Regions from separate parts of the Brevibacillus sp. genome, predicted to be linked through region 1. Evidence: a T-box and tRNA genes for the amino acid it is inferred to sense, from the RefSeq annotation. Region 1 holds a T-box; the other regions hold tRNA genes.
What was found. A T-box is a leader RNA that pairs with one kind of tRNA and senses whether it is charged. The one in region 1 lies ahead of argS (arginine--tRNA ligase), so its partner is inferred to be a tRNA-Arg.
Positions count from the first base shown of each region.

Region 2: it has a tRNA-Arg gene. The T-box ahead of argS (arginine--tRNA ligase) is inferred to sense a tRNA for this amino acid. The anticodon was not compared.
Region 3: it has a tRNA-Arg gene. The T-box ahead of argS (arginine--tRNA ligase) is inferred to sense a tRNA for this amino acid. The anticodon was not compared.

Region 1 is NZ_DOTK01000079.1:190,309-193,519, reverse strand. It holds gene argS (arginine--tRNA ligase) at 1-1,469, opposite strand, end outside; T-box leader at 1,546-1,811, opposite strand; gene DEP07_RS24265 (hypothetical protein) at 1,855-2,349, opposite strand; gene DEP07_RS24260 (sigma-70 family RNA polymerase sigma factor) at 2,558-3,145, shown strand; gene DEP07_RS24255 (YcdB/YcdC domain-containing protein) at 3,136-3,211, shown strand, end outside.
Region 2 is NZ_DOTK01000083.1:14,174-17,384, forward strand. It holds gene rpoN (RNA polymerase factor sigma-54) at 1-1,122, opposite strand, end outside; tRNA gene DEP07_RS25255 (tRNA-Arg) at 1,347-1,421, shown strand; gene DEP07_RS25260 (hypothetical protein) at 1,551-1,703, opposite strand; gene DEP07_RS25265 (PAS domain-containing sensor histidine kinase) at 1,916-3,211, shown strand, end outside.
Region 3 is NZ_DOTK01000069.1:23,484-26,694, reverse strand. It holds gene DEP07_RS21025 (histidinol phosphate phosphatase domain-containing protein) at 1-898, shown strand, start outside; tRNA gene DEP07_RS21020 (tRNA-Arg) at 1,186-1,262, shown strand; gene DEP07_RS21015 (ABC transporter permease) at 1,349-2,731, opposite strand; gene DEP07_RS21010 (ABC transporter ATP-binding protein) at 2,956-3,211, opposite strand, start outside.

The DNA of each region.
Region 1 (3,211 bases):
GCCCACGCTTCCTTGCTGTCCAATGCATCTGGTACGAGGGTGGCAGCCGTTTGCGGCTTGTACTCTCCTTTGCGCAGAAGCGAGCAAGCGCGCGCGTGCGTGTATTGCACGTACGGCCCTGTCTCGCCTTCAAAGGTGAGCATTTCTTCCCAGGAGAAGTTGATGTCGTTCAGACGGTAGTTTTTCAGGTCGTGGAAAATGACGGCACCGACCCCGACTTGGCGGGAAACTTCGTCCTTGTTCGCGAGGGAAGGATTTTTCTCCTCAATCACTTTTTGCACATCGGCAATCGCCTGCGCCAAAACTTCTTCGAGCAGGACGACCTTTCCTTTACGCGTGGACATTTTCTTGCCGTCTTTGAGCATCATGCCGAATGGGATGTGATGCATGTCGGCGGACCAGGCGTAGCCCATTTTTTCCAACACTTTGTAGAGCTGCTGGAAGTGGAGGCGCTGCTCGTTTCCTACGACATAGAGCGCTTTTGCGAAGTCGTACGTCTCATGACGGTACAGGGCGGCTGCCAGATCGCGCGTGGCGTACAAAGTAGCGCCGTCCGACTTTTTGATCAGGCATGGCGGCATGTTGTACTCATCGAGACTGACAACCATGGCGCCGTCCGATTCGGTCAGCAAGCCTTTTTCTTCGAGCAGGGTGACGACGCGATCCATTTTGTCGTTGTAGAAAGCTTCCCCTTGTGTGGAGTCGAAGGAGACGTTCATCAGCTCGTAAATTTTCATGAACTCCTTGAGTGATTCGTCGCGGAACCATTTCCACAGATGCTGCGCCTCGGCGTCGCCATCTTCCAGCTTTTTGAACCATTCGCGGCCCTGGTCTTCCAAGGTAGAGTCGTTTTCAACTTCTTCGTGGAAACGCACGTACAGGCTGAGCAGCTCCTTGATCGGCTCCGCTTTGACTTTCTCCTCGTCACCCCACAGGCGATAGGCGACGATCAGCTTGCCGAACTGTGTGCCCCAGTCACCCAAGTGGTTGATGCGCACAGGCTGGTAGCCGCGTTTTTCCATGATGTTCGCAATCGCGTTTCCGATGACGGTCGAACGCAAGTGCCCCATGGAAAACGGCTTGGCGATGTTAGGGGAGGAGAGGTCGATCGGCACTTTGCGGCCTTGGCCTGCTTCGCTGCTTCCGTATGCGCTGCCTTGTGCCAGGATGGTGCCAATGACTTGCTCCGCCACGTTTTGCTGATCGAGAAACAAGTTGACGTAAGGGCCGACTGCTTGTGCCGAGCGCAGCGGCGCACCTTCTATTTTTTCCGCAAGCTCTGTCGCGATCATCGGCGGAGCTTTGCGCAGTGCTTTTGCCAATTGGAAACATGGGAAAGCGATATCTCCCATAGCCGGGTTTGGCGGTGTTTCCAGCATGTTGTACACCGTTTCTTGCGAGAAATCGTTCACACCGAGTCCGGTGAGGGCCGCGGCGATTTTTTCCGCCACTTGATGTTTGTAACTCATGGTAATTCTCCTTTCAAATGGGAAAAGCTTTGGAACGGAACGCTTGAAAAATAAAAAAACCTCTACGTCTCCTGTAAAAAGAGACGAGAGGTTGTGCTCCCGCGGTGCCACTCTTGTTGTTTTTGCCTGCATGATTTGGTTGAGGCAAAAACCGCTTTGCGCTGCTGTAACGGGCAGACCCGGCAAAACCCTACACAATCCAGACGCTTACATCTATAGCGTCAGATGTTCAGGCCGCATCTCCGAGGGGCGCTTCCGCACTTGGTCAGGCATCGGGCTTCCACCATCCCCGATTCGCTACAGCCGTAAGTCCAAGGGTACTGTCCTCATCAACGATTCGCTTGTTTACCTAGCATTATAGCCGTTTTTGGTGCTTTTGTGCAACTTACTCTTCCGGTTTTTTCAAAATCTTGTCGAGTGCCGCGAAATACTCCTGCGTCAGCTTTTCTCTTTCTTCCGCCGTCAAGTTTTCGGCATGCATCCATTGCGCCTTGTACTGCTCCAGTTTTTCCACCATGGCCAGCTCGGCAGCCGCTTCTTCTTCCAGATCGTAATTCTCGGATGGATCAAAAGGGATCAGCCGATTGTCGTTGCCGCTGCGCAGGTAGGAAGAGCGCCAGTTTTCCGGGAAGTGGTAATCCTGATCGCCAAACATCAGACCGAGAACGTCGTCGGAGTCGAGTGGCAAAAAGTGATCGTAATTGTCCCTTCTGCCGCCTTCGGACAGGTTGATATGCGACAAAAAGTAGCGCAAATAGTGTTCACCTGTTTCGGTATGCTTTACGATGGAATATGTTTCAAACTCGGATGTTTCCAGTTCCTTTACCGTCTCTATACAGGACAAAAACTCGTCTTTTTCACAAGCGAGCAAAGTGTTCATCGTCAATCGTTCCTTTCTGGGGATTAGGTAAGCCTCATGATAGCAAAAGCGTTCCGCTCTGACAACGAACGCAGTGCGCGCAGGTGTCGTCTTTTCCGCTGAAAACAGAGGCCAGAAAAAATAAATCGCGATTTCTGTCACAAAAAGCAGGCTGCTGGATCAAATGGATATCGTTTGCAAGAGGAGGTGAAGCAAAGTGAATGTCAATCTGAATGCCAGTGCAAAGGCTAACGCGGCACGCGTGAACGAGGCAGAGCGGTCTTTGCAGCCGACCAAGGATGCGCTGCTGTCGACTTTGATGAATGACTACGGTGACAAAATCGTCCTGCTCGCCTACATGATCGTCAAAGATCGCGGAATCGCGGAAGACATCACACAGGAAGTGTTCCTGAAAGCCTATCGGTCGCTGGATCAGTTTCGCCATGAGAGCAGTTTGAAAACATGGCTGTACCGGATTGCGATCAATGAATCGCGCAAGTATTTGCGATCGTGGTCGTTCCGGCAAATTTTTTCTACGTTTGTCTCCCCGAAAGAAACCGTGCCGGAACAAGTGGCGGAAGGGAACGTGGAATCGTCCGTTTTCAAGCAACTGGATCAGGTACATATCGCCGAGAAAGTCATGCTGCTGTCGCCTTTGTATCGAAAGGTCATGGTACTTCATTACTATGAAGATTTGTCAATTAAGGAAGTAGCACAAGTGCTGGATATTTCCGAGGATGCGGTACGGACGCAGCTGCATCGGGCGCGCAAACATTTTCGGGCATTGTGTGAAAAGGAGGGATTGGAATGGAACTAGATCAGGGGCTGCGTGAAGCTGTACGCGAAGCAGGGAAAGCGGCAGCTTCGGGAGTGAAGTTTACCC
Region 2 (3,211 bases), on a different contig from region 1:
CGGCGTTTGCACGTATTTGTTGCTGGTTGCCCGGCTGATCGTCGATTCATGCAAGCTGACGCGCTCGGCAATTTCCTTTTGCGTCATCGGCTTCAAATAATGGATGCCCCGGTCAAAAAAGTCGCGTTGCATGTCCACGATCGCCTGCGTTACGCGCATGAGAGTCAGCCGGCGCTGTTCCAGACTTTTCGCCAGCCACATGGCGGCGTTGAGCTTGTCGTGGATAAACTGCTTCGCTTCTTCCTGACTTTTTTGCTGACTGAGCATTTTTTCATAAAAGCTGTTGATTTTCAAGCGCGGAGCCGCCACATCGTTGACTAGCACCACGTACTCGCTGCCGACTTTTTCCACGGTCACGTCCGGGATGACGTATCTTGTCTCGGATTGAGAGAACTGAGCACCCGGTCTGGGATTCAGCGTCCGAACGAGATCCGCCATCGTCTGCACTTCCTGCGGCGTGCAGCCTACTTTGTCGGCAATGCGCTGGTAACGGTTGTCTGCGAGGTCTTGCAGGTGGTTGCGGACGACCATGACGATCTTCTCGTCATCGAGCGCCAGGTGCTCCAACTGCAACAGCAAACATTCCTCCAGACTGCGCGCCGCTACTCCTACCGGGTCAAAGTGCTGCAAGACCGACAGTACATCCTCAATCTCCAGCATCTCTACTCCGAGATTGCGGCTCGCTTCCTCCAGCGTTATTTCCAGGTAACCTTTTTCGTCCAGGTTTCCGATCAAAAACAGTGCGATTTGCCTTTGCAAAGGGGAGAAGCCCTTCACGTAGCCAAGCTGCCGCTCCAGATGCTCATACAAGTTTTCGCTGCCTTGCTGAACATAATCCAATGGGTTGTAAGTGCTTTCATTTTTTGCCGGAGAGTACTCACCCGTCGCGCGGTTGCCAACGATTTCCTTCCAGTCAATCTCTGGCGCCGGCTTTTCGGCTTTCGCCGAGGCCACTTCTCCCGCTACTTCCAGGTCGAATACAGGATTTTCGTTGGCCTGATCCTGCAAATAGGAAATCAGGTCAACAGCTGAGTATTGCAATATGGTAATGGCTTGACGCAATTCCGGCGTCATCACTAATTTCAGCGTCTGTTCTTGATACAACCCCAGTCCCATGTTCATGAAGTTCGCCCCCTTCCCACTGCTTCTTGCGAGATGTCTCTTTAATTTTCATTATATTCGTTCTCTCTTGCAATTTTCCTGCCAATTTTTGAAGATGATCTGCAAAAATTAATGCTCCGCTTCTGTTCACACTCATGAAAAAAAATCACACAAAATCTCGTTTTTCGTTTGCATTTTCCTGTGGTAATCCCTTATAATTGATTAGTGTCACCCATTCACATCATACGCCTGTAGCTCAGTGGATAGAGCAATGGTCTCCGGAACCATGTGCGGGGGTTCGATTCCCTTCAGGCGTACCATATGAAAAAAGACTGGACTCGTTCCAGTCTTTTTTGTTTTTCGCGGTCTGACCTTGTCTTTTTACCTGAAAGTCTGCGACAGCACATCCCCATCGCAGGCTCACAGGCAAACCATTCATTCGTTCTGCGCTACTGATCCAGCTCTTTCTGCGCCAGTTCTTTCCCCGGAAGCGGATCTACCTGCTCCGGTTTGCGGGCATAAGCTTTGTTTGTAATCAATATCGTGAGTCCGATGATGAGGACAAAGACAATCACCAACGCAACAATAAACCCCGTACTCATGCAAGACACCTCCGCCTGTTTTCCTTCTTTCATTATAGCCTATTTTTTCGTCCAGTTTGAACCGTCCTCCGTTTGCCAATTTTTCGTTTTCCATATTGTCCCTTTCTATTCTGAATTTGGTGATAGGAAAATAACCCCAATAGCTCGAATACTATGACTATCTTGACACGAATCTGCAAATCCAAATAATTGAATGCCAAGGCAGGATAGCTATGACAGATAAGCTCACGCCCACATACAAGTGGAAAAAAAGGCGCTCCCACCCCGACGCGGCGAGACTCTTCTTCCCGGATCAGATTTTGAAAGCATTTTTTCACTTTACGACAGACGCCATCTCGATCAGTGACATGAACAACCAGATCGTTTTGGTCAATCAGGCATTTGAACAGTATTACGGCTGGTCGCTTGCGGAAATCAACGCCTCCCCGTACTGCTTTATCCCGGACGAGCTTGTCAACGAGACGAGACAGTTGTTTGATGCCGTCCGAAACATGGGCGTGCATTTGACCAACTACGAAACGATCCGCAGGCGAAAAGACGGCACACAGGTGGAGGTTACGTTGTCCGCCGCCCCCATACGCGACGCAAACGGAAGCATCATCGCCGCTTCGTGCCTCACGCGAGACATTTCCGAGCGCAAACGGGTCGAAAAAGCGTTGCTTCAAACAGAAACCAAGTATCGACTGTTGATAGACCATACTCAAGATATCGTCACGATTTTCGACGAGTCGCTGAAGCGTGTCTACGTTTCCCCCTCTGTCGAGCAGCAATTGGGCTATTTGCCTTCCGAACTCGTCTCCCCCGGCAGCCTGGAGATTACACATCCAGACGATTTCCCCCTGCTTTTGACCAAGAAGCAAGAAATTTTCGAAAAGAATCACCCGGTTTTCCTGGAATTTCGCTCCCGGCACAAAAATGGAACATGGATTTCTTTTGAGACACGCGGGATTCCCGTTGCTTCCGAGGATGGCACGGTGAAAAACGTCATGTTTGTCTCCCGCAATGTCATGGAGCGCAAAGTATCTGAAGCGGCCTTGTCCAAAATCAGAAAAGAAAGCCAACTTATCGCGGAACACACGGACGATTTGATTTTGATTACCGACAAGCACGGAGACATCGTCCATCTCTCTCCCTCATACGAGCGAGTCACGGGAACGATGAGGCATGCCGGCAAGCTGTCCTTCAAAAACATTCACCCGGATGATCTGGAGCGCGTCGACCTGCAATTTCAAGATTTAATGGAAACGCTGGAGCCGCGAACGTGTGAATTTCGCTATCGCACGGTGAGCGGCGACTGGCTCGTGCTGGAGGCAAAAGGAACCCCGATCCTGGCCGACAACGGCGAATGCGACGGCTTCATTATCGTTTCCCGCGATATTACCGAGCGGAGAAACAACGAGATGCTGCTGCGCAATGCCGAGAAACTCTCTGTCATCGGCGAGCTGGCAGCGGGCATCGCTCACGAAATCCGCAATCCGCTCACTTCGCTGCGCGGCTTTATTCAGCTG
Region 3 (3,211 bases), on a different contig from region 1:
ACCTCGACATACCCGCGCCTGGCTGCTGGACAGCATGGCGCGATTAAATAACCGCTTGTCTCGCGGGGCATACGACCCGGCCTGGATCGATCTGTATTTGCGTGAGGCACTGAACAAAGGCTTGAAAGAAGTAGGGATTGTCGATCATTTATACCGTTTCCGCGAAGCGCGCCCTTACTTTGAACGGTACATGGAGCTGGGCGATACCGATTTGGGTCGCTTGCAGCGCACTTGGCTTGATCAGGTATGCACGGAGAGCCTCAGCGACTTTTGCGCGGCGATTGAGGCAGCAAAGCCGCATTGGTCGGCAAGCGGCGTGGAGTTGCGGCTGGGGATCGAAGCGGATTATTTTATCGGCGGGGAAAAAGAGTTGGAAAGCTTGCTGACTGGCGCTTCGTGGGATTATGTGATCGGCTCTGTCCACTTTTTGCACGGGTGGGGCTTTGATAATCCCGAGACTCGCCAGTTGTTTGAGCAGCATGACCTGAAACAGCTGTACGCGGACTTTTTCCACACGGTTGAATGTATGATCAGGAGTGAGCTGTTTGATTTTGTCGCCCATCTGGACAATTTGAAAGTGTTCTCCTATCGGCCTGTGGAAGCGGAGCTTGTGCCCCATTACAACAGGATCGCGACTGCTTTGAAAGAAACGAATACAGCGACCGAAATCAATGCGGGCTTGTATTACCGCTATCCCGTTCAGGAAATGTGCCCCAGCCCGGCTTTTCTGGACGTTCTGGTGGCGCATGACGTGCCGCTGACGCTCTCGTCCGATGCGCATTTTCCCGACGATATTGGAAAGTATGTGGCAGCGAATTTGGATACGATTCGTTCGCTGGGGGTGGCGGAGGTTGCTACTTTTTCTGGGCGTCGACGGATTATGAAGGCGATTAGGTAAGTGGCAGGTATTGCAGGCTGCAGGTGAGAGTTGCTTGTAGGAGTTGGAATGGGACAGATGGGATAGGTTGGTGTTTTGGGTTTGGGGTGGTCGCTGGTCGTATATATTGTCTGGATATGACTGGCGGCATGTTTTGATCAGGATCATTTTCGGGATGCGAAAAAACCTTGGAAAGCCAAGGTTTTTTTGCATGGAATTTGCCAAAAGATGTGTACCTGCATATAATAAGAAGGTAGGTGAGGCGTCAGAAGAAGGCTCTTTGCCGCTTTTTGAAACAGTCCATACTTGTCCCCGTAGCTCAGCAGGATAGAGCAACGGTTTCCTAAACTGTAGGTCGGAGGTTCGAATCCTCTCGGGGACGCCATGCAGATGAAAAGCCTTGATTTCTCAAGGCTTTTTCTTATTGAACATGCTATGCCGGTTAAATGCTCACTTCAACTCCTGTAAAACCTACCGCCTAACCTGCCTTCCCCGCCCCCAAACAACCAACACAAGAAGCCCAACCGTCACCATCAAAAAAACATAAGGCACCCCGGCCTCAATCGTCCCGTCAACAACGCCCATGAAATCCATCCACATCTCCTTGTTCAACGTACCAGTAAACATAATCAGCAAATAAAACGCCTCAAATGCCTTATTACTGCGAGTCCAGACACCCATTGCAAGAGCAAGCGAGGGAATAAACAACGCACCAATCCCCCAGGCCAACAACCCGCTCGCATCGCCTTCCACCATATACCGCACGGCAAGACCGCTGCCTGTCAAAACAGCAACGATCAACCCCGCCAGCCACGAAACAGGGATTTGCCTTTGCAGAGGGGCTGGGCTGGAAAAAATGATATCCCTCGTGTTGTAGCGTATCTCTCTAACCCCCATGTTCGACCAAAGCAACACGGGCCAAAGCCAAGCGAGGGGAGCGATGATTCCTTTTGCCAATGGAAGCGGTGCAAACAGCGTAAGAACAATGAACAAAAAGGCAATGGCATACCACCACAGCGGTTGGCCTTTGAGCATGAGCTTTAACTCTACCTTCAACATATCCCATGCATGAAACCGCATCGTTACCTTGCTTAAAGCAGCCGCACGACGATTTGACGATTCAACCCATTTATTTTTGTCATTTTCCGTATCGCTGCTGACTTCCTTGCGAGAGAAAAAGCCAAGCTGCCATTTGCCCGATTTTCTTATTGGTTTATCGAAGCCACGAAATGCCACAGCAGCCAGCAGGAGCAACGGAATGGCGATGATGATCCAAAAAATCCGGCTGATAAAAATATCCCAACTCCAGTTCACGCCGCTCCAGAGGAATGTTTGTAGCGGTTCCTCTACTAAAACCACGCCGTCTGACAGAACTCCTGGCGCTTGGGGAAACAAGTGCTTATAAGATTCACTGATGCTGTCTTTAAAAATTTCTCTTCCGGTAAAGCTGCTGACAGGGAGGCCGAAAATATCAAAGGTGGGGATGCTGATCAGCACAGTAGGAGCCCAGATGCAGAAGAAAAACAAGATGTTCCCAAAGCCGGTTCGAAGCACGGGGAGTGTTTCGAAAAGTACGGCAAGTGCGGATAAAGCAAACATGCCAGGCAAAATGATAATGACCATCGGCAAAACAAACGAGCCAAGGTCGATAGTCAGGTCTTCCTGACGCAGCAGCTGCATGACGATGGCCATCGTAAACGTCAAAATGACAATGATCGTCAGTATCGCAAAGTTGCTCAGAAACTTGCCAGCCATATAGTCAAGCTTGCGGAGCGTTGTCGTTGAAATGATTTGCCCGACTCTAGTTTGCCGATCGCGCTCGATCGTATTTTTTATCAAAAAGAAGCCAAACATCGTCAAAAAGCTCATGACGGAAATGGAAACGGCTGCTCCGATCCAGGCAGAATTAAGGACACCGCGATATTGGTCTATTAACAACACGGCGTATGTCGCCTGACTGTTGGGAACGAACAGAAAGGCGCCGATGATGGAAAGAAACAAGGTAACCAAAAATCCATAGCCGCGGGTGCGCTCCAACAGGTCAGCTCGTGCGATATGATAAACTTTGCGAATCCTGCTCATTGCCGCACCTTCCCGTGGTTGGAAATGCAGTGCAGATAGGCGTCCTCCATACCGGGCGAAACTAACTGGGCGTCATTCGACGGCGACTCGTCCGAGACAATGCGGAGCAAAACACCGCCACCAGAGCGAACCGTACTGCTGATCATCCATTTTTTGCGCAGCTCCTGAACTTCGGACGAGCTAACGTTCCATTCCCATACCTTTCCTTGCACAGTCTCCAGCAGCTCATCCGGCGAGGAATGATGCAGGAGG